DNA from 3 places in the Stenotrophomonas sp. 109824_Sma genome. Region 3 is predicted to be linked to each of the others. Evidence: predicted binding sites of a transcription regulator. Region 3 holds the regulator's gene; each other region holds the start of a gene.
What was found. Region 3 encodes FliA, which starts transcription of late flagellar genes. Its sites were predicted from a motif close to TAAAGTTTNNCNNNCNNNGGCCGATAA; they were not measured.
Positions count from the first base shown of each region.

Region 1: a site for FliA is predicted at 4,251-4,277, ahead of ACZK1G_RS06335 (GGDEF domain-containing protein). Genes of this name have one in related genera too.
Region 2: a site for FliA is predicted at 4,238-4,264, ahead of ACZK1G_RS19480 (methyl-accepting chemotaxis protein). Genes of this name have one in related genera too.

Region 1 covers NZ_CM151078.1:1,359,444-1,366,675, reverse strand. The annotation lists gene nfi (deoxyribonuclease V) at 1-574, shown strand, start outside; gene ACZK1G_RS06345 (cation diffusion facilitator family transporter) at 613-1,593, opposite strand; gene ACZK1G_RS06340 (TonB-dependent siderophore receptor) at 1,774-4,023, opposite strand; gene ACZK1G_RS06335 (GGDEF domain-containing protein) at 4,310-5,725, shown strand; gene ACZK1G_RS06330 (MFS transporter) at 5,739-6,956, opposite strand; gene ACZK1G_RS06325 (winged helix-turn-helix transcriptional regulator) at 7,034-7,232, shown strand, end outside.
Region 2 covers NZ_CM151078.1:4,161,061-4,168,292, forward strand. The annotation lists gene ACZK1G_RS19465 (TonB-dependent receptor domain-containing protein) at 1-664, shown strand, start outside; gene ACZK1G_RS19470 (hypothetical protein) at 725-895, opposite strand; gene ACZK1G_RS19475 (DUF2628 domain-containing protein) at 1,112-1,498, shown strand; gene ACZK1G_RS19480 (methyl-accepting chemotaxis protein) at 1,589-4,120, opposite strand; gene ACZK1G_RS19485 (NAD-dependent epimerase/dehydratase family protein) at 4,332-5,225, opposite strand; gene ACZK1G_RS19490 (S41 family peptidase) at 5,324-6,235, opposite strand; gene ACZK1G_RS19495 (MarR family winged helix-turn-helix transcriptional regulator) at 6,285-6,749, shown strand; gene ACZK1G_RS19500 (DUF4434 domain-containing protein) at 6,754-7,232, opposite strand, start outside.
Region 3 covers NZ_CM151078.1:2,213,763-2,220,994, reverse strand. The annotation lists gene flhB (flagellar biosynthesis protein FlhB) at 1-352, shown strand, start outside; gene flhA (flagellar biosynthesis protein FlhA) at 397-2,457, shown strand; gene flhF (flagellar biosynthesis GTPase FlhF) at 2,603-4,204, shown strand; gene ACZK1G_RS10495 (MinD/ParA family ATP-binding protein) at 4,191-5,078, shown strand; gene ACZK1G_RS10490 (RNA polymerase sigma factor FliA) at 5,075-5,818, shown strand; gene cheY (chemotaxis response regulator CheY) at 5,876-6,268, shown strand; gene ACZK1G_RS10480 (protein phosphatase CheZ) at 6,268-6,873, shown strand; gene ACZK1G_RS10475 (chemotaxis protein CheA) at 6,876-7,232, shown strand, end outside.

The DNA.
Region 1 (7,232 bases), 850 kb from region 3:
GCCCCGCAACGTGCGCTGGCTGGCCGGGCTGGATGTTGGCTTTGAAAGCGGCGGCGCCATCACCCGCGCCGCGGCGGTACTGCTGGACGCAGAGACGCTGCAGCCCGTGGTGCAGGAGATCGCGCGCATCCCCACGGTGATGCCCTACATCCCCGGCCTGCTCAGCTTCCGCGAGCTGCCGGCACTGCTGGCCGCGCTGGCGCTGCTGCCGCGCACGCCGGACCTGGTGTTCGTCGATGGCCATGGCATCAGCCACCCGCGCCGGCTGGGCGTGGCCGCTCACCTCGGTGTGGTCACCGACCTGCCGAGCATCGGCGTGGCCAAGTCGAAGCTGGTCGGCCGGTTCGTCGAACCGGGCGCCGAGGCCGGCGCACATACGCCGCTGATGGATGGCGATGAGCAACTGGGCTGGGTGCTGCGCAGCAAGGTGCGCTGCAAGCCACTGTTCGTGGCCGGCGGCCATCGGGTCAGTGCGGATACCGCGCTGGACTGGGTGCAGCGCACGCTGCGCGGCTACCGGTTGCCGGAGCCGACCCGGCTGGCGGACCGGCTGGCCTCGCGACGGGACGAATGACCGCACCGGGCACCGCCCGGCGCGGTCGTCATCCTCGATCAACGATGCACGTGGCCGCGATGGCCCTGCGCGTCCTCGCCATGGTCGTGGCCTTCATGGCCCTCGTGCTCGCTGCCCTTGGCCGGCGCCGGCTCACCACAGGCTTCGCCGCAGTGGTCCGCTTCGATCTGCAGCGTCACGTGCTCGATCCCGAAGTCATCGTGCAGGCGCCCGCCCAGCTCACGGCGCAGCGCATCGGCATCGGTGCCGTCGCGCATCACGATGTGCGCGGTCAGCGCCGGGGTGCTGGAGGCCAGCGCCCACACGTGCAGGTCATGCACGTCCAGCACGGCGGCATGGCCGGACAGGCTGTCGCGCACCTTGGCCACGTCCATGCCCTTGGGCACGCCTTCCAGCAGCACGTTGATCGCCTCTCGCATCAGCACGTACGTGCGCGGCAGTACCCACAGGCCGATCAGTACCGCCAGGATCGGGTCGATCGGCTTCCAGCCGGTCCACTTGATCAGCAATGCACCGGCGATCACGGCCACCGAGCCGAGCATGTCCGCCCACACTTCCAGGTAGGCGCCCTTCACGTTGAGGCTCTCGCCACTGCCCGCCTGCAGCAGGCGCATCGAGATCAGGTTGATGACCAGGCCCGCGGCGGCGATCACCAGCATGCCGGAGGAGGCAATCTCCTGCGGCTCGCGGAAGCGCCCGACCGCCTCCCACAGGATGTAGGCGGCAACCACGAACAGCATGGCGCCGTTGATCATCGCGCCCAGCGCTTCCAGGCGTGCGTAGCCGTAGGTGCGGCGCGCGTCCGGCGGGCGCCGGCTCAGCCGCACCGCGACCAGCGCGATCATCAGCGCCAACGCATCGGTGGCCATGTGCGCGGCGTCTGACAGCAGCGCCAGGCTGTTGGTCCAGAACGCGCCCACCACCTCGACGACGAGGAAGGTGGAGGTCAGGCCGAGTGCCCACCACAAGGGTTTCTCGTGACGGATCTCGGATGGCAGGTGATCGTGGTCGTGGCCCATGGCAACAGCTCCTTTGCGATGCGGTGCAGGCTACGCCGTGCTGGCGGGGGAGACTATTACGGTGTTTATAACATTGCAGGCCACGCGGTCCCTCACCGGGCATGGCCCGGCGCTACCGGAGCGTGGCCGGTAGCGCCAGGCCATGCCTGGCGAAGGCAGCGGACCGACGTCCGCGTGCGCTCAGAACCCGAAGCGCAGGCTGGCCCAGTACGCGCGGCCCGGCTCGTTGTAGGTCGCCGCGCCGGCATCGCTGCTGTTGGCCTCGCGGAACAGGCGCTTGTCGGCCAGGTTGTTCACGCCGAAGCCGAAGCTGACCGTCTCGGTCACCTTGTAGCGCGCGCTCACGCCCCAGATGTTGTAGGCGCCGCGGTCCTGCAGTGCGATCGACGCATCGCAGCTGCCGGTGCAGCGCGGATCATTGTTGATGTTGGTGGTGGCCGGCTTCTGCTTGCCGTAGAAGGTGCCGGTCAGCAGCACCGACAGCTTGTCGGTGGCCTGCCAGTCCAGCATCGTGTTGATCGTGTACTTCGGGATCACCGACAGCGGCTGGCCGGTGCTCTTGTTCTCGTTCTCCACCATGTACGTGAAGTTGTTGCTCCACTTCAGGCGGTTGCCCTGCTCGCCCAGCAGCGGAATCACCAGGTTGCCTTCAAGCCCCTGCACGATCGCCTTCGGCGCGTTCTCCCAGCGGAAGATGCGGCCCTTGGTGTCGGCGGTCAGCCCGATCTGGGTGTAGCCAGCCTGGATCTTGTCCTTGTAGTCGTTGTGGAAGTAGGTCAACGAGGCCTGCCAGCCGCTCTGCGGTGCCCACTCGATGCCCAGTTCCTTGTTCAGGCTGGTTTCCGCCTTCAGGTCTGCGTTGCCGCGCATGTAGCAACCAGCACCCAGGCTCGGCAGTGCATTCGGGCAACCATTGCCACGGGTGTAGTACAGGTAGTCCGGGTTCGACTGGTACAGGTTCGGCGCCTTGAACGCGCGCGCGATGCCGCCCTTCACCACCCAGTCGCTGTTGATGCGGAACTGCGCATTGAGGCTGGGGCTGGTGTTGTTGCCGAACTGGCTGTGGTGGTCGAAGCGCAGCCCCGGGGTAACGATCCAGCGCTCACCCAGGTAGATGTTGTCTTCCACGAATACGGCGGTGGTCTGCGCATCGGCCTTGCCGCGCGCACGGTCGGCCGACAGCCCCGGGAAGCCGCCGCCGCTGCTGCTGGACTGGCTCATCGAATACGGGTCGGTCAGGCGGCTGTCCAGGTATTCAAAGCCCAGCGTCCAGATGTTCTCGGCGCCACCCAGCGTGGTCGGGAAGCTCACTTCGCCATCCAGCTGGTAGTTGCGCAGGCGCGAGGTCGACCAGTCGGTGCCGTTGAAGCTGCCTTCCGGGCCACCGGCCAGGCCTTCGTTGATGCGCGAGTTGTTCACCGCTTCCACTGCGGCGGTCACCCGCGAGGTCACGTCGCCCCAACGGCCGCGATGGGTGATCGCGCCGGTATTGCGGTACATGCGGTTGGTTTCCGCCTCGCCCTCGGCCAGTGCCGCCAGGTCGACACCGGTCGAGGTACCGGTGGTGCTGACGGCGCGGTCGCCAGCGTAGATGTTGCCCTGGCGGCTGGTACCGGCTTCGAACTCCACCACCTGATCGGCGGTGATGTCCCAGCGCAGCAACGCGTTGACGTCGCGGTTCTTGACGCCCTCGCGGCCAGCCGGCGGCACCGCGTTCGGGTTGGTCGCGTACTGGCGGTTGAGGTCCAGCGAGTCCGCGTCGGTCTTGTTGAGATTGCCGTACAGGCGGAACGACAGGGTGTCGGTCATCGGCCCGCTCAGCTGCAGGCCGACGCGCTCGCTGCCGCCTTCGGCGCTGTGCTCGGGCACCAACCCATACAGGTCGACCGCACCGGTCAGGTTGCCGGTCGGGCGCTTGGTGATGATGTTGACCACGCCGCCGGACGCACCGGAGCCATAGCGCGCCGCCGCAGGGCCGCGCAGCACTTCGATGCGCTCGATCATTTCCGCCGGCACCCAGTTGGTATCGCCGCGCGTATTGCGCTCACCGCTGCGGCCCATGCGTACGGCGTCACGCGCACCGATGCGCTTGCCATCGACCAGGATCAGCGTGTTCTCCGGGCCCATGCCGCGCAGGTCGATCTGGCGGTTGTTGCCGTACTGGCCCGAGGCGCTGTTGCCGGTGAGGTTGACGCCCGGCATGGTGCGCAGCAGTTCGGCGATGTCGTTGGCCGGTGGGCGCTTGGCGATGTCCTCGGCGGTGATGGTCGAAGTGCCCAACGCCTGGCGGGCGATCTGCGAGGCGGTGACATGCACCGTGTCGATATCGGTGGCGTCGGTTTCGGCCTGGGCGGTCAGGGCGCTGCCCGCCAGCAGGGCGGCAACGGCGAGCGCCAGCGGGCGCGGCGAAAGGACAACGGCTCGGGACATGATCTGGACCTTCTGGCAGGGCAACGGGGCCTCTGGCAAAGGGCTTGAGGCAACGACGAGGGGGAGGCGGAGCAGTCCCGCAGTCACCTGCGGCCCGATCCGTGTGCGCATTCTCCCATTAATGCGAGTGATTCTCAAATGCGTTCACTCATTGCCGCAGCGACGCCGATGTGCTTTGCGCACCGTGCAACCCTGCACCGCGCGTAAACTGGCCGGCTAACCCGCCATCAACCGTATGCCGCCGCGGCCGATACCCGTGGTTTGCCGTACGCAGTCAGAGATCGACGTGGAACCACCCCAATTGGACGATGCCAGCCAGCCGCTGGCCGAAGCCTGGCAGCACTGCCTGCAACAGGCCGGCCCCGCCGCCACCGCGCTGCTGCGCGCCGCTGCCATCGACGCCCCGCCCGCGCTGGCCCAACGCTTCTACGAAGTACTGCTGCAGGACGGACGTGCACGCCGCTTCCTGTCCCACGATCAGGTCAAGCAGCGCCTGCAGCCGGCCATGCAGCGCTGGCTGGTGCAGCTGCTGACCACCGATGCCGACGGCATTGCCGCCACCGTCGCCTCGCAGCGGGTGATCGGCGATGTGCATGCCCGGGTCGGCATTCCGGTCGACCTGGTCACCCGCGGCGCACGCGTGCTCAAGCACGAGCTGTTCGTGCGCCTGCGCGATGATGCGCCCAACAGCGCCATTGCGTTCGCCGCCATCGACTGCCTCAGCGCGATCATGGACATCGCCATGGAAGGCATGACCCTGGCATACACCCATGCCCGCGAGCGCTCGACCCGTGCCGATGCTGCGTACCGGCTGTTCTCGCTGGTGCAGAACGTCGGCACCGAACGCGAGCGCCAGCGGGCACTGCTGCTGGACTGGGAGAACGCCCTGCTCTACGCGTTGGCCGGTCATGTGCAGGCCAGCGACAGCGCCAGCCTGGCGACATCGGAGTTCGGCCTGTGGTTCACCCACAAGGGCATCCCCAGCTTCGGCGAGAGCAGCGAGACCCAGCAGGTCGGCCAGCTGATGGCCCGCATCGACAGCAGCCTGCAACAGGCAAGCCATGATGCCCCGGCACAGCGACTGGCCGTGCTGCCGGCCATCCGCGAGGACCTGGCCGCCATCCGCACGCTGATGACGCTGCTGTTCGAGCGCATCGGTGAACTGGATGCCGGCAGCGATGCCCTGACCAACCTGCTCAACCGCCGCTTCCTGCCTACCGTGCTGCGCCGGGAGATCGAACTGGCCACGCGCAACCGCACGCCGTTCTCGCTGCTGCTGCTCGACCTGGATCATTTCAAGGCGATCAACGACGGCCACGGCCACGATGCCGGCGACCGCGCGTTGCAGCACGTCGCCGGCCTGCTCGGCCAGCTCACGCGCGGCAGCGACTACCTGTTCCGCTATGGCGGCGAGGAGTTCGTGGTGGTGCTGGTCGCGGCCAGCGAGTCGCAGGCCTCGGTGATCGCCGAGAGCCTGCGCCGGCAGATCGCACACTCGCCGGTGGCACTGGCCAATGGCCAGGTGCTGTCACTCACTGCCAGCATCGGCGTGGCCGGCCATGACGGCCACCCGGACTACGAGCGGCTGATGGCACGTGCCGACGCGGCGATGTACGAGGCCAAGCGCAGTGGCCGCAACCGCGTGGTGGTGGCCAGTGCGGACCTGCAGGAAGCCCCGGGGCGGCGTGCACTGCAACGCTGATGGCGCGCCGCCTCTACCGACAGCCGGCACTACCGATACGGGCACCAGCCGCTGCTTTCACCGCCACCACCCGCCACGCGGCCCACCACAGCAGCGCCAGCAACGCGATGCCTGCACCCAGCAGGCACACGGCAGGCCAGCCGTGCCGGGCCTGCATCCAGGGTCCGGCCGCCGCACCGGCGCCACTGCCCACCGCATAGAACAGCATGTACAGCGCCACCAGGCGCCCATGCTGTTCTGCCGGCGCGCGCAGCAGCAGCGCCTGGTTCGATACGTGCAGTGCCTGCCCACCGAGGTCGAGCACGATCACGCCCAGCAGCAGCAACGACAGCGACTGCGGCAGGCCCAGCAGCGGCCACCACGCGGCCAGCATCAGCAGCAGTGCGCCAAGACTGACCCGATCGGCGAAACCGCGGTCCATCCAGTGCCCGACCCGCGCCGCCATCAATGCGCCCACTACGCCGGCCAGGCCGAGCGCACCGATGGCCGCGGTGGACCACTGCAACGGAGGCGCCGACAACGGCAGCGGCGCCGCCGCCCAGAACACGTTGAGGCCAGCAAACAGCAGCAACGCCAGCGGCCCACGCTCGCGCAGACTGCGGTCCCGGCGCAGCATGCCCAGCATCGAACCCAGCAGTGCGGACCAGCGCGGCGGTACCGCCGGTACCGGCACCGCCGGCAGGCGCCGCCACAACAGCACGGCCAAGGCCGCCATCATCGCTGCCGACAGCAGATAGACCGCACGCCAGCCGATGGTGGCCGCGATCGCGCCCGATACCACGCGCGCCAGCAACAGGCCGATGAACACGCCGCCCTGCACCACGCCCACCACGCGGCCGCGCTGCTCCGGCGGCGCCAGCGTGGCGGTATAGGCGATCAGCCCCTGGGTCAGCGCGGTGCCCAGCAGGCCGGCCAGCAGCATGCCCGACAACAGCCATGCCGCAGTCCGGGCAGCCGTCAGCCACAGCAGGCCCAGCACCAGCGCCATCAACTGCAGCCGCAGCAGACGTCGCCGGTCACCGCGATCGGCCAACGGCAGCAGGCCAAGCAAGGCCAGCACACTGCCGGCCTGGGTTGCCGCCAGCACTGCGCCCGCCACGGCACGGTCCAGTGCGAAGCCCTGCGCCAGCCGATCCAGCAGCGGTTGCGCGTAGTAGACGTTGGCAACGCTGGCGCCGGCCGCGACCGCGAGCAGGATCAGCAATGGGCGGGAAATCAATGGAACGCTCATGATGTGGTTGCAATTTGAAACTTGGTGCAGGCTATCGCCATTGGTTTTAAACTGCAACCACATCCGGAGGCCCCAGCATGCACGCCAACAGTCCCTGCCCCGTCGCCCGCAGCGCCGACCTGCTCGGCGACCGCTGGGCGTTGCTGGTCATCCGCGATGCCTTCGATGGCATCACCCGCTTTGGCGACTTCCAGCGCAGCCTCGGCGCGGCGCGCAACATCCTCAGTGATCGCCTGCGCAGGCTGGTCGAGGCCGGCATCCTGCAGCTGCAACCGG
Region 2 (7,232 bases), 1.9 Mb from region 3:
CGCGGCCACCCAGTCCGGCGGCCGCGGCTGCACCTCGCTGATCCCGCTGGGCTATACCCGCGGCGGCTGCTACATGGCCGGCAACCCGGACCTGGATCCGGAAACCAGCACCAACCGCGAGATCGGCATCAGCTTCGACAATGACCTGATCGATGTCGGCGTGACCTACTTCCATACCGACTTCCGGAACAAGATCGAGTACGCGCCGCTGGGCCGTTTCAACGGCATCTGGTGGACGCGCATGAGCAACGTGCAGCGCGCGCGCACCAGCGGCATGGAAGGCAACTTCAATGTCCGCTTCGGCGAGCAGTGGCGCTGGCGCACCTCGGCCACGTGGATGAAGGAAGCCAAGAACCTGACCACCGGCCGCAACCTGATCGATACGCCGGAATTCTCAGGCTATTCGTCGCTGGACTGGACGCCGAACACGGTGTTCTCCAGCAGCCTGTCGGCGCAGTACACCGGCAAGCAGACCGGCACCGCCACGACCTTCCTCAAGGCCTACACGCTGTATGACCTGACCGCTGCATGGAACGTCAACGAGGTACTGACCCTGCGCGGTGGCGTCAGCAACCTGGCGGACAAGAAGCTGTATGCCGAAGGCTCCACCGACTACTTCGTGGCCGGGCGCAGCTACTTCCTGAGCATGACCGCACGGTTCTGACCGGCGGCGCGCGCCGTGATCGCGCTGGCGACATGCCAGCGCGATCGACGGTGTTGCGGGTTACTCGCTTTCCAGCGCGGCCGGTGCCGCATCCCGCGTGGCGGCCGTGCGTGCACGGTCCATCGCCACCGCCAGTTGCTGGCGTGCGAGCAGTTGTTGTGCCTGCACCACTTCAGGTGTCGGCAGGAGCACCGGTCCCGGTGCGTTTTCCGGTGTAGCAGGTGTGGTCATGCAACCTCCATGGACATCCCGCCGCCGCACGGGTCCAGCCGGGGCGGCAGCGGAACTGCGCACCCTATCCTAAAAACAAGGCGGGTGGGTGACGGTGCGGCGCCCTGCCGCAGCCCCACACCGGCCCACCCGTCACATTTTTGACGCCCGAGGCTGGTTTCCTGAACCGATCGCCCCGTATCATGTAACCGTTTTCCTACAAGGACGTATTCGTCAATGAACGCAGTCGACCTCTCCCGCTTCAGCCCGAAGTGGCAGTTCCGCTTCAACTTCTTCCAGCAGCACGGCGCTCCCAAGGAGCCGGGTTTCAAGCAGGCCTGGAAGGCGCTGTCCTTCGGCGACCGCCTGAAGGTCAACATCAACTTCTTCGCCTTCTTCTTCGGCGCCATCTACCTGTTCATCCTGGGCATGTGGCGCAAGGCGCTGGTGGTGATCGGCATCAACATCGTGCTGGTCATCGTCACCCTGTTCCTGCCGGAGATCATCGCCCGCGCATTGTTCATCGCCATGAACTTCCTGGTCGCCTCCAGCACCAACTACAGCTACTACCTGGAGCAGGTGAAGGGCAAGGCCAGCTGGAACCCGTTCGAAGGCATGTTCTAAGCCACCGCAGTCACCGGACGCGGTCCGGTGCACCAGCGAGAGCAACGATGACGCCCGGCCTTGGCCGGGCGTCATCGTTCATGCAGTGCCTCAGGCTGCGCGGCGTGACGGCACCTGCGGCTCGGCCTGCAGGCGGAAGCGCGATACCGCCACCGCCAGCTGCTCGGCCTGCTCTTCCATCGCCCGCGCGGCGGCGCTGGCTTCCTCCACCAGCGCGGCGTTCTGCTGGGTGGTTTCGTCCATCTGCACCACGGTCTGGTTGACCTGCTCGATGCCGGCCGACTGCTCGCGCGAGGCCGCCGAGATCTCGGCCATGATCTCGTTGACCCGGCCGACCTGGCCGACGATTTCCTGCATGGTGCGGCCCGCGCCGTGCACCAGCTGCGCACCGGCACCCACCTGCGCCACCGAGGCGTCGATCAGCTCCTTGATCTCCTTGGCCGCACCGGCCGAGCGCTGCGCCAGTGCGCGCACTTCGCTGGCGACCACGGCGAAGCCGCGGCCCTGCTCACCGGCGCGCGCCGCTTCCACTGCCGCGTTCAGCGCAAGGATATTGGTCTGGAAGGCGATGCCATCGATCACCGAGATGATCTCGGCGATGCGCTGCGACGACGCTTCGATCTGCTCCATGGTGTGCACCACCTGGCTGACCACCTGGCCACCTTCGCTGGCCACGCCCGCCGCGGAACCGGCCAGCGTGTTGGCCTGCAGCGCGTGATCGGCATTCTGGCGCACGGTGGACGTCAGCTCTTCCATCGACGCGGCCGTTTCTTCCAGGTTGGCGGCCTGCTGTTCGGTGCGCCGCGACAGATCGCTGTTGCCGGCGGCGATCTCGCCGGCGGCCAGGCGGATGCTGGCCGCCGACTGCTGGATCTGGCCGACGATCTGGGTCAGCTGCTGCACGGTGCTGTTGGCATCGTCGCGCATCACTGCGAACACCCCGTGGAAGTCGCCCTGCATGCGGGCGCTGAGGTCACCGGCGGCGATCGCGCGCAGCAGCGTCGACAGCGCCGCCAGGTTGTGGTCGCTGACCTGCATCATCGTGTTCAGGGTCTCCACCATGCGGCGGAAATCGTGGTCGAAGCGCAGTGCATCACCGCGCACGGCGAAATCACCGGCGGCGGCAGCGGCGGCCAGCTGCTGGATCTGCTCGTTGATCGCGGCCAGGTTGCTCTTGGTGGTCGCCATCGCGGCGGTGAACACCGCCTTCTCGCCCGGCAGCGCTTCCATGTCCACGCTGAGGTCGCCCACGGCATAACGCTGCATCACTTCAACCAGGCGCTGGGTGACCGCATTGCTGGACGCCACCAGCTGGTTGCTGTCGGCCACCATGCGGCCGTACTCGCCCGGGAACGCCGCGGCATCCATGCGGTAGCTGAGTTCACCGGCATCGTGGCGGCGCGCCATTTCGGCCTGCGCGGCCATCACCGCTTGCAGCTGGCCGCGCATGCCCTGCATCGCGTCCAGCAGGCGCCCCACTTCGTCATTGCTGCGCGCCGGCAACGTGCTGTCCAGCTTGCCGGCGGCGACGTCGCCGGCCACGCGCACCGCTTCGGCCAGCGGGCGGATCGCCAGGCGGCGCAGCAGTACATAGACACCGGCGCTGAGGGTCAGCGCGGCGATCACGCCGACCAGCAGGGTCAGCCACAGCAGCTGGCGCGCTTCGGCCACGATCACCGCATGCGGCATCACCACGCCCAGCGCGAAGCGCTGCGGGGCATCGCCCACGCGCAGCGGCACATACACGCGCACGTTGCCGGCCGCATCGGGGCTGAAGGCCTCGAACGGGCGGTCGGCGGCGATCTCGGTCAGCATGCTGCGGGTCAGTGCATCGTTACGCGGCTTGCCGATTTCGGCGGCGTTGGCCGAGGCCAGCACCACGCCCTTCGGCGACAGCAGTTCGATCCGGCCGGCCCCCATCGGCTTCAGCGTGGCCAGGTGCTTCTGCAGTGCCGCCAGCGAGAAGTCGACGGTGAATACACCGAGGAACTTGTCGTTCTCGATGATCGGCGTGCTCAGCGTACTCATCAGCACCTGCTGCCCGGCGATGTCATAGGCATAGGGCTCGCTGACCTTGGGAAGCTTGTCGCGGCTGGGCACGATGTACCAGTCACCGGAACCACTGGCAGTCTCGGTGTAGTCGGTCATCTGCGACTGCTGCGGCTTGCCGTCATGCCAGGCCCAGTAGCTCATGTAGCGGCCGGTGGCGTCGTGCGCTTCGGTGTTGACGAACGCCGCATCCTTGCCGTCGAAGGCGTCAGCCTCCCACATGGTGCTCTTGCCCAGCCATTCCGGATGGGTGCGCAGCTGCTCACCCAGTACGGCGGCCAGGCTGGCGCGATCGGGCACATCGCCACGGGCGCGCTGGGCCAGCACGGTCTCGACCATGGCGTCATTGCTGGCGAAGGCAGTGCCCAGATCGGCCGAGACCTGGCGTGCTTCGGCGGTGGCCTCGCTGGTCATGGTCTGGCGCGAGGCGCTGATCAGGCTGGCGCTGGCCTGTCGGTAGATCAGGAACGCGGTCAGGCCGAAGCACAGCAGCGCGATCGCGGCGGTGCCCAGCATCAGCTTGTGGGCGATGCTGCCCGGACGACGGGCAGCGGCGGAGCGGGAAGAAGACATGGGAGGGTCCGCAAGGCAGTTCAGGACGACCGGCACCACGAAGGCACCGTGCAGGCGCGCGATCCGTCGCGCAGGCCACCGGCCGCCGGGCGGGCCCGGCGCTGGAAGCGCACCGGGTTAGCGGCCGCCCGCCAACGAGGTTGAGGCGACCGGCCTGCACATTCCTGAATCTGCTCAGGGTCGACTCAGCTACCCGCCCGTCGCGATGCCCTCACTCGGCCACGCGGTCCTTGATCCACTGCGCGCGCGGCAGCACCTCGATGCTGCCGACGGCGTACTGCTGCAGCACGTCGTCCGGCCCGAAGCACGGTTGCCAGCCCAGCTCGCTGCGCAGGCGGGCACTGTCGTAGACACGGTCGATGCTCAATGGCAGCGGCCAGCCACGGCGTTCGAACTCGGCCAGCAGCTGCGGCGCGCGGCGGGCCAGCACGCTGCGCGGGTGGGTGGCCAGTTCCAGGCAGTCCTCGCGCCGGAACGGCGTCGGCGCGCAGGCGAGGTAGCGGGCGAAACGGGCGCCTTCGTCGAGCAGCAGTGCAGCATGTGCGCTGGCCACATCGCGGGCGTCGATGCCGCGATGCAGGCGGAACATCGCCATCCGTTCGGGCGGTTCCGGGAAGCACCGGCCCATGCGCAGCACGCGAACGCTGAAGCCCGGCGTGGCGGCAGCTTCAGCCAGGGTCTCGGCCTGCAGCTTGGTGCGGTGGTAGATCGTGCGCGGCAGCGGCTCGGTGTCTTCGTCGATCCAGCGGCAGCCACCGGCTACCACGGCATGGCCGTACAGCGCCGTGGTGCTGGTCAGCACGAAACGCCGTGCGCCGGCTTCGCGTGCGGCCTGCAGCAGGTGCGCGGTTGCCTCCACGTTGATCTGCTGGAACACCGCGTCCGGCACCAGGCCAACATGCGGGGCATGCAGGGCCGCGGTATGGATGACCGCGTCCACGCCCTTTACCGCGCGTGCGACGGCCTGGCGGTCGGTGACATCGGCAATGATGCGCGTGGTGGCGAACGGGCTGCGGTCCAGCCCCACCACTTCGTGGGCGGCCGCCAATGCACCGAAGATCGCGCGCCCGATGCGCCCGGAACTGCCGGTCAACAGAATCTTCATTGAGTCCATTCACTCGAAGCGCCCGGGAACTACCGGGATGCCTCGATTCTAGGCATGCATTCGCGCATCTGCGATAGGACAGCCATGCAATCGTGCGTTCATCTTGACGACTTCGCAGGCGCCAGCAGTTGCCGCGCGATGAACAGCGGATCGTCGCCGCCGGCCACATCAGGCCTCACGCCGGTGCCTTCCCAGTTGCCACCGGTGCGCAGATTGATGGGTTGCCGGTCGGGAATGCTGATCTGATAGCCATCGGGCAGCAGCACAGGATCACCAAACATATGCGCTGCGCCGCCACTGCGCGTGCCGACAATCCGCGCGCGACCCAAGGCCTGCAGCGAGTAGGCGACGAACTCGGCGGCCGAACCGGTGCGGCGGTCGATCAGCACCACCAGCGGTTTCAGGTAGGCGGGCAGGCTCGCCGGCGGCAGCGGTACCGGCGTGCGCCGGCCGCGCTGGTCCAGCTGCTGCACCGTGCCGATCTTCGCGTCCAGCAGCGTCCGTACCAGCAGATCGGCACTTGCATCGTCGCCGCCGCCGTTCTGGCGCAGGTCCAGCACCAGGCCATCGGTGTCGGCCAGCAGCATGAAGGCCGCAGCAAGCTTCGGCCGCGCCAGATCCAGCGGATAGAAGGTACTCAACCGCAGGTAGCCAACGTTGCCCTCCAGCACCCGCACCTCGCGCACGCCGGCGCCGTTGCTGCGGGCATCGGCGCGCCAGGCCATCAACCAGTCGTCCTGGCCGGCCGCCGCGTCCACGCGTTCAACGTGGAAGTGGCCATCGAACATGTCCAGGTCCTGGTTCAGGCGTGCGCTGAACGCAGCAGGATCCGAGCAGCTGTCCGCATAGCGCTGCTGCGTCGACCAGCTGCGCAGGGCGTCGGCGATGCGGGCGCCCTGCGCCTCGTCCAGGTACTGCGCCTGCACGGCGCTGGCGGCCGCCTGCAGGACCCCGTCCTGCGCGGGGCAGGCCGCCGCCAGCAACGCGCCGAGCATCCAGGAGACCGCCATCATCCACCCCGCATTGAAGATATATAAGTGCTTATATATCATCCCGGTCATGGATCTCCAACACGCCACGCTGGGTACCCTGCTGCGCGCCCTGCTCGACCAGCTGGACCCGGCCGTCGAGCAGGCCTACCAGGACCTGCGCCTGGACTACCGGCCGCGCTACACGCCGGTGCTGCGCACGCTGATGGCGCAGGGCCCCTGCCGGATCAAGGACCTCGCGCTGGCCTGCGGGCTCAGCCATTCTGCGCTCAGCCAGACCGTGGCGGCGATGGTGCGCGATGGTTGGCTGCACACTGCCAACGGTGACGACGGGCGCGAACGCATCCTGCAGTTGAGCCCACGCGCGCAGCGCGCGACGCCTGTGCTGCAGGCGCAATGGCAGGCCACCGCAGTGGCGGCACGCAGCCTCGATGCCGATCTGGGCCAGTCGCTGGAGCAGGTGCTGCGCGAAGCACTGGTGGCGCTCGAACAACGGCCCTTCGCACAGCGCCTGCAGGACGCCCGCCGTCGCTGAAGCGCTACTGCTCTGCGGCCATCTCGATCTCGCTGAGGAAGGTCCAGCTGCCGTTGGCCACGCGCAGCTCCAGCGTGCGGCACTGCGCGGCCAGGGGAACTGCATTGCCGAGCACGTACTCCTCCTCGGTCGAGCCCATCACGCCGGACTGGGTGAAGGGTGCCGACAGCGTGCCGATCGGGACGGCGGCAGTTCCCGGCTCGGCGCACATCACCTGCACCGACGTCGGCGTGACGATGCCCCAGGCCTGGCGGGTCATCGTGTGCAGGCCGATCCAGTCGACCCGTCGGCGCTGGCCGAGGTCGATGGTGATGCTGACGTTGCCGTGCACGCCTACCCAGCCCGCGTCCATCGGATTGCGCGGGTCGCCTACACGGCGGTCGAACAACTCATGGCCGCTGCTGTCGGGATAGCTGGCTGCCGGCGCCACGCTGTAGCGATAGGTGGTCTGCACCGGATCGACGAGGTACGAGGCACCCAACC
Region 3 (7,232 bases):
GGTGCCCACCGCCGACGTGGTGGTGGTCAACCCCACCCACTATGCGGTAGCCCTGAAATACGAGGGCGGCGCCATGAACGCCCCCACCGTGGTCGCCCTGGGCGTGGACGAGACCGCCCTGCGCATCCGTGAAGTGGCCGACGGCAACAAAGTCGCGATCGTCTCTGCCCCGCCTTTGGCACGCGCCTTGTATCGGGAAGGCCAACTCGGAAAGGAAATCCCCGTGAGACTGTATTCGGCCGTCGCCCAGGTCCTGTCCTACGTCTACCAGCTGCGCGCCTGGCGCACTGGCCCGATGCCGGACGCCCCGCACATCCAGGTGGATGAATTCGGCAAGGGAGGCCGCCCGTGAGCGCCCAGCCCTCCGCCGGTTTCAACACCCGCCGCGCCCTGGAAATGATCCGTCAGGGCCTTGGCGCACCGCTGATCGTGCTGGCCCTGCTGGCCATGGTCGTGGTGCCGCTGGCCGCGCCGGTGCTCGATGCGCTGTTCACCTTCAACATCGCCATCTCGCTGATGGTGCTGCTGGCGGTGGTCTACGTGAAGCGCCCGCTGGACTTCACCATCTTCCCGATCGTGCTGCTGATCACCACCATGCTGCGGCTGGCGCTGAACGTGGCCTCCACCCGCGTGATTCTGCTGAACGGCCAGAACGGCCACGACGCCGCGGGCAAGGTCATCGCCGCGTTCGGCGAGTTCGTGATCGGCGGCAACTACGCGGTCGGCATCGTGGTGTTCGCGATCCTGACCATCATCAACTTCGTGGTCATCACCAAGGGCGCCGGCCGCGTCTCGGAAGTGACTGCGCGCTTCATCCTCGACGCGATGCCCGGCAAGCAGATGGCGATCGACGCCGACCTCAACGCCGGTTTGCTGACGCGTGAAGAAGCCAAGCTGCGCCGTGAAGAAGTCCGCGAGGAAGCCGACTTCTACGGTGCGATGGACGGTGCCAGCAAGTTCATCCGCGGCGACGCCATTGCCGGCATCCTGATCCTGTTCATCAACATGCTCGGCGGCCTGGCCGTGGGCGTGCTGCAGCATGGCATGCCATTCGGCGAAGCCGCTGCCACCTACACCCTGCTGTCGATCGGTGACGGTCTGGTGGCGCAGCTGCCGGCCCTGCTGGTCTCCAGCGCCGTGGCGATGCTGGTTACCCGCGCCTCGCGCTCGCAGGACATGGCCCAGGCCATGACCGGCCAGGTGTTCGGCCAGTACCGTGCGCTGGCGATCACCGCCGGCATCATCGGCGTGGTCGGCCTGGTGCCGGGCATGCCCAACGTCGCTTTCCTGACGCTGTCCGCGATCCTCGGTTTCATCGCCTGGAAGGTGTACCGCAAGGGCAAGGCCCCGGCTGCCGATGCGGCGGGCGCTGGCACCGATGCTGCCGCGCTCAACGCACTCGGCCGCCCAGCCGCACCCGCACCGACCGCCGAACTGAGCTGGGACGAACTGCGCCCGGTCGATCCGCTGGGCCTGGAGGTCGGCTACCGGCTGATTCCGCTGGTGGACAGCAACCAGGGCGGCGAACTGATGGCACGCATCAAGGGCGTGCGCCGCAAGCTGACCCAGGATGTCGGCTTCCTGATCCCGTCGGTGCACATCCGCGACAACCTGGAACTGCCGGCCAACGGCTACCGCGTGCTGGTGCACGGCGTGCCGGTGGCCACCGCCGAGATCCATCCTGATCGCGAACTGGCGCTGGACCCGGGCAGTGCGCTCGGCGCGCTGGAAGGCATCGCCGGCAAGGACCCCGCGTTCGGCCTGGATGCCACCTGGATCCAGCCGCACCAGCGCGCCCAGGCCGAAACGCTGGGCTACACCGTGGTCGATCCGGCCACTGTGGTCGCCACCCATCTGTCGCACCTGATCCGCGAGCACGCGCCGGAACTGCTCGGCCACGAAGAAGTGCAGCACCTGCTGGCCAACCTGGCCAAGAGCGCGCCGAAGCTCGTCGAAGATCTGACGCCGAAGGCGCTGCCGCTGTCGGCAGTGGTGCGCGTGCTGCAGAACCTGCTGGTCGAGCGCATTCCGATCCGCCAGCTGCGCAAGATCGCCGAAGCACTGGTCGAACACGCGCCCAGCAGCCAGGACCCGGCCGTGCTGACCGCCGCCGTGCGCACCGCGCTGGGCCGCTTCATCGTGCAGGAGATCGCCGGAATGTCGGCGGAGCTGCCGGTGTTCACCCTCAACCCGCAATTGGAACGTGTCTTGCAGGAGTCCACGCAGGGCAACGGCGCCGCGCTGGAACCCGGACTCGCTGAGCGACTGCACCAGAGCCTGGCCGAATGTGTCAGCAAGCAGGAAGCCCGCAACGAGCCCGCGGTCGTGCTGGTACCTGGCCCGGTGCGCGCCGCGCTGGCCCGCCTGGTCCGCCACAGCGTTCCGTCGCTGTCGGTCCTGGCCTACAGCGAGGTGCCGGAGGACAAGCGCCTGAAGCTGGTCGGAACGATCAGCTGACGCCGCCCTCCGATGCGCCAGAAAACAGACACCACTTTCGAACCAACGCAACAGACAGATACCAAGGGGAACCCGCACCGTGCAGACCACCGACCACCCGAGTTCTCCGACCGCCACCCCGCCGTCTTCGTCCCGTGACCACAGCATGAAAATCAAACGATTCGTCGCCGCCGACATGCGCTCGGCCATGAACCTGGTGCGCAAGGAACATGGTCCTGACGCCGTGATCCTGTCCAACCGCCGGATCGAGGAAGGTATCGAGATCGTCGCCGCCGCCAACTACGACGAGAGCGCCGTGCAGCGTGCACTGGAAGCCTCGCGCCGTGATGTCGCACCGCCGCCGGCCCCCAAGCCGCGCACCGCCGCCGACGCGGTGATCGCCGCCGTCACCCGCCGCCGCAGCAGCACCCCGGCGCCGGAACCGGTCGCCGCCACCACCTCGGCCGTCGCCGCCCTCGCCCGCGCCGCCGTCGGCGCCACCGGCCGCACCCTGGACAGCGCCGACGAGATCGTGCCGACCCGCGGCAGCACCGGCTTCGCCGCCACCCTGGCGCGTGCCGCCGTCAACGAACCGGCGCTGCCGGACCAGATCTTCGCCCCGTTCGCCGAAGCCATCGTCGCACCGGCCAACCGCGCCCGCTTCCAGATCGACCCGCCGCATGAGACGCATCACGAAAGCGCGGCGCCGGCCGTGCAGCCGCCGCCGCTGCCGACCGCTGTCGTGACCGATGCACAGCCAGATATCGCCGCCAGCGAACCGGCAGCGGTCGAAGCCGTCGTCGAGGCCAGCCCGGCCCCGATGCTGGCCCCGGCACCGACGCTGACCGTGGTCGCCCAGGACGACGCCGAGATCCGCCAGCTGCGCCAGGAAGTGGCCGGCATGCGCCAGGTGATCGAGCGCGAGATGAACCGCTTCACCGACGAGCGCCTGCGTGGCTGCCCGGTGCGCGCCACCGCGCTGGACCTGATGGACGAATACGGCTTCGATGCCGGCCTGGCCCGCGACGTGGCCATGCAGATCCCGCTGGAGACCGAGGCCCACCGCGGCCGCGGCCTAATGCTGGGGCTGATCTCGCGCAAGCTGCCGATCGCTCCGGTCGACCCGCTGGAAGAAGGTGGTGTGATCGCCCTGGTCGGACCGACCGGCGCCGGCAAGACCACCACCATCGCCAAGCTGGCCTCGCGCTTCGCCGAGAAGCACGCACCGCGCGACGTCGCCCTGGTCACCACCGACACCACCCGCATCGGTGCCCGTGAGCAGCTGTATGGCTACGGCCGCCAGCTCGGCATCGCCGTGCACGAGGCCAACAGCGGCACCGACCTGGACCAGCTGCTGGAACGCCTGAAGGACTACAAGCTGGTGCTGATCGACACCGCGGGCCTGGGCCCGCGCGACCGTGCCCTGGCCGCCCAGCTGCAGTGGCTGCGCGCCGCCCGCCAGGTCCGCACCCTGCTGGTGCTGCCGGCCAACACCAGCTTCGGCGACATGGACGAGGTGGTGCGCCGCTTCGGTGCGGCCAACCTGCAGGGGCTGGTGCTGAGCAAGCTGGACGAGACCGGCCGCTTCGGCAACGCCCTGTCGGTGGCCGTGGACCACGCCCTGCCGATCACCTGGGTGACCGATGGCCAGGACGTGCCGGAGGACCTGCACCGGGCCAGTGCAGCCAATCTTGTACTTCGCCTTGAAGATTTGCGCCGAGCGGCCGATATGCCCTGCAACCCGGAGTTGAACCATGCCGTCGCGTGAGTACGCCAAGCTGACCAAGACCTTCCCGCTGTCGGCCACCCGCAGCGAGCCGCTCGGCCCTGTGCGCACCATTGCCGTGACCGGCGGCAAGGGCGGCGTGGGCAAGACGAATGTGTCCGCCAACCTGGCCGTGGCGCTGGCCGGCATGGGCAAGCGCACGCTGCTGCTGGACGCCGACCTCGGCCTGGCCAACATCGACGTGATCCTGGGGCTGAACCCCACCTTTACGCTGGCCGACCTGGTTGCCGGCCGCTGCTCCCTGGACGACGTCATCGTCGAAGGCCCGAACGGCGTGCTGGTGGTCCCGGCCGCATCGGGCCGCCGGCACATGGCCGAACTGGCCCCGGCCGAGCATGTCGGCCTGGTCAACGTGTTCTCCGAACTGGAACGCGAGCTGGACATCATGGTGGTCGATACCGCCGCCGGCATCACCGACGGCGTGCTGACCTTCTGCCAGGCCGCGCAGGACACCGTAGTGGTGGTCTGCGATGAGCCGGCTTCAATCACCGACGCCTACGCACTGATCAAGGTGCTGTCGCGCGAACGTGGCGTGGACCGCATCCAGGTGGTGGCCAACATGGTGCGTGACCCGAACGAGGGCCGCGTGCTGTACGAGAAGCTGACCCGCGTCTGCGAGAAGTTCCTCGCCGATGTCTCGCTGAACTACCTGGGCTGCGTGCCGCAGGATGACTGGCTGCGCCTGTCGGTGCAGCGCCAGCAGCCGGTGGTGAAGGCCTATCCGTCCAGCCCTTCGGCGCTGGCGATCACCGAGATCGCGCGCCGCACCGCACGCTGGCAGGCACCGACCGAACCGCGTGGCGGTGTCGAGTTCTTCCTCGAACGCATTCTCAAGCAGCGCGGGGTGGCCGCATGAAAGGCGCAGCCCAGTACAGGGAAGTCCAGCGCTCGGCGGCCAACGAGGTCATCGCCCAGCACTCGGACCTGGTGCGGCGCATCGCCCACCACCTGGCCGCGCGCCTGCCGGCCAGCGTCGAAGTCGATGATCTGATCCAAGCCGGCATGATGGGCCTGATCGAAGCCTCGCGCAGCTATGACGCCGACCAGGGCGCGTCGTTCGAGACCTATGCCTCGATCCGCATCCGCGGCTCGATGATCGACGAGATCCGCCGTGGCGACTGGGTGCCGCGCTCGGTGCACCGCCGTGCCCGCGATGCCGCCGCCACCATCCGCCGCCTGGAACAGAGCACCGGCCGTGCCGCCAGCGCCACCGAAGTGGCCGCCGCGATGGAGATGCCGCTGCCCGAATACCTGCGGCTGATGGAAGACGCCGCACGTGGCCAGGTGCTGAGCCTGGAGTCGCGCATCGAAGACCAGGGCGAACTGGACACCGTCGCCCAGGGTGGCCCGACCCCGCAGCAGGTGCTGGAGCGCGGCGAGTTCGGCCGCGAGCTGGGCAAGGCCATCGGCCACCTGCCCGAGCGCGAACAACTGGTGCTCTCGCTCTACTACGAGCAGGAGCTGAACCTGAAGGAGATCGGCGCGGTGCTCGGCGTGAGCGAATCGCGGGTCTGCCAGATCCACGGCCAGGCCGTGCTGCGCCTGCGCGGCCGGCTGAAGATATTCGAGGCCGTCGACGCCGGCCTGGAAGAATGAACATCCCCGAGGCGGCTGCCCCCGGCCGCCCGGAATGAACAACAAAGGAACTCTGCTTTGAACAAGAACATGCGCATCCTGATCGTCGACGACTTCTCGACCATGCGTCGAATCGTCAAGAACCTGCTGGGCGATCTGGGCTTCACCAACACCGCCGAAGCCGAGGACGGGCATGCCGCGCTGTCGCTGCTGCAGAGCCAGCCGTTCGATTTCGTCGTCACCGACTGGAACATGCCGGTGATGACCGGCATCGAACTGCTCAAGGCGATCCGTGCCGATGCCAAGCTGAAGACCCTGCCGGTACTGATGGTCACCGCCGAAGCCAAGCGCGAGCAGATCATTGAAGCGGCCCAGAACGGCGTGAACGGTTACATCATCAAGCCGTTCACCGCGCAGACGCTGGAAGAAAAGCTCGGCAAGATCTTCGAACGCCTGGCGGCCAGCGCCTGATGGATACCACGGTCGACAAGAACGCCCTCGCCCTGCGCCTGCAGGAGGCCCTGGACGCACTGGAGTCCGGTGACGAAGCCGCGTGGCGGCAACGCATCGACGGACTGGTCGCGCTGCGCACGCAGCCGATGATGAGCGGCCTCTCGCGGCTCGCCCGCGAGCTGGGGCAGGCGCTGGGTGAACTGCCGACCGTGCCCAGCGAAGCCGGCGAACTGGACGATGCCTGCGCACGCCTGGACCACGTGGTGGCGATGACCGAACAGGCCACCCACCGTACCCTGGACCTGGCCGAGGAATGCCGCAGCCTGACCGAACAGCTGCGCGCCGAAGGCCTGCAGCCGGGCCAGGACGCGCAGCTCGAGCGCATCCGCCACAACCTCACCGAGATCGCCCTGACGCAGAGCTACCAGGACCTGACCGGGCAGATCATCCGTCGCGTAGTGGGCATCGTCCGCCGCGTGCACGAAGGCTTCGGCGCGCTCGGCCTGCCGCCGGAACAGCATCGCACCGACCCGGAACTGGCCGGGCCGGCACTGAAAGGACTGGACCGCCACGCGGTCTCGCAGAACGACGCCGACGACCTGTTGTCGGATCTGGGGCTGTAAGCATGAGCGCGGTATCCGACGACATCACTGCCGATTTCATCATCGAGGCACAGGAAATCCTGGATCGCCTCGGCGAACAGCTGGTGTCGCTGGAGCAGGCACCGCAGGACACCGAACAGCTCAACGCGGTGTTCCGCGGCTACCACACGCTCAAGGGCGGCGCCGGTTTCCTCGGTGTCACCGCCATGGTCGAGCTGTGCCACGCCGCTGAGGAAGCGTTGGGCGCTGCACGTGCCGGCCAGGCCGTGCTGCAGGCCCATCACTTCGACGCCGCCCAGCAATCGCTGGACTACCTGCAGTCGATGCTGGATGCCGTGTCTTCCGGCACCGAGCCGGGCTATGCACCGCCTGACCTGATC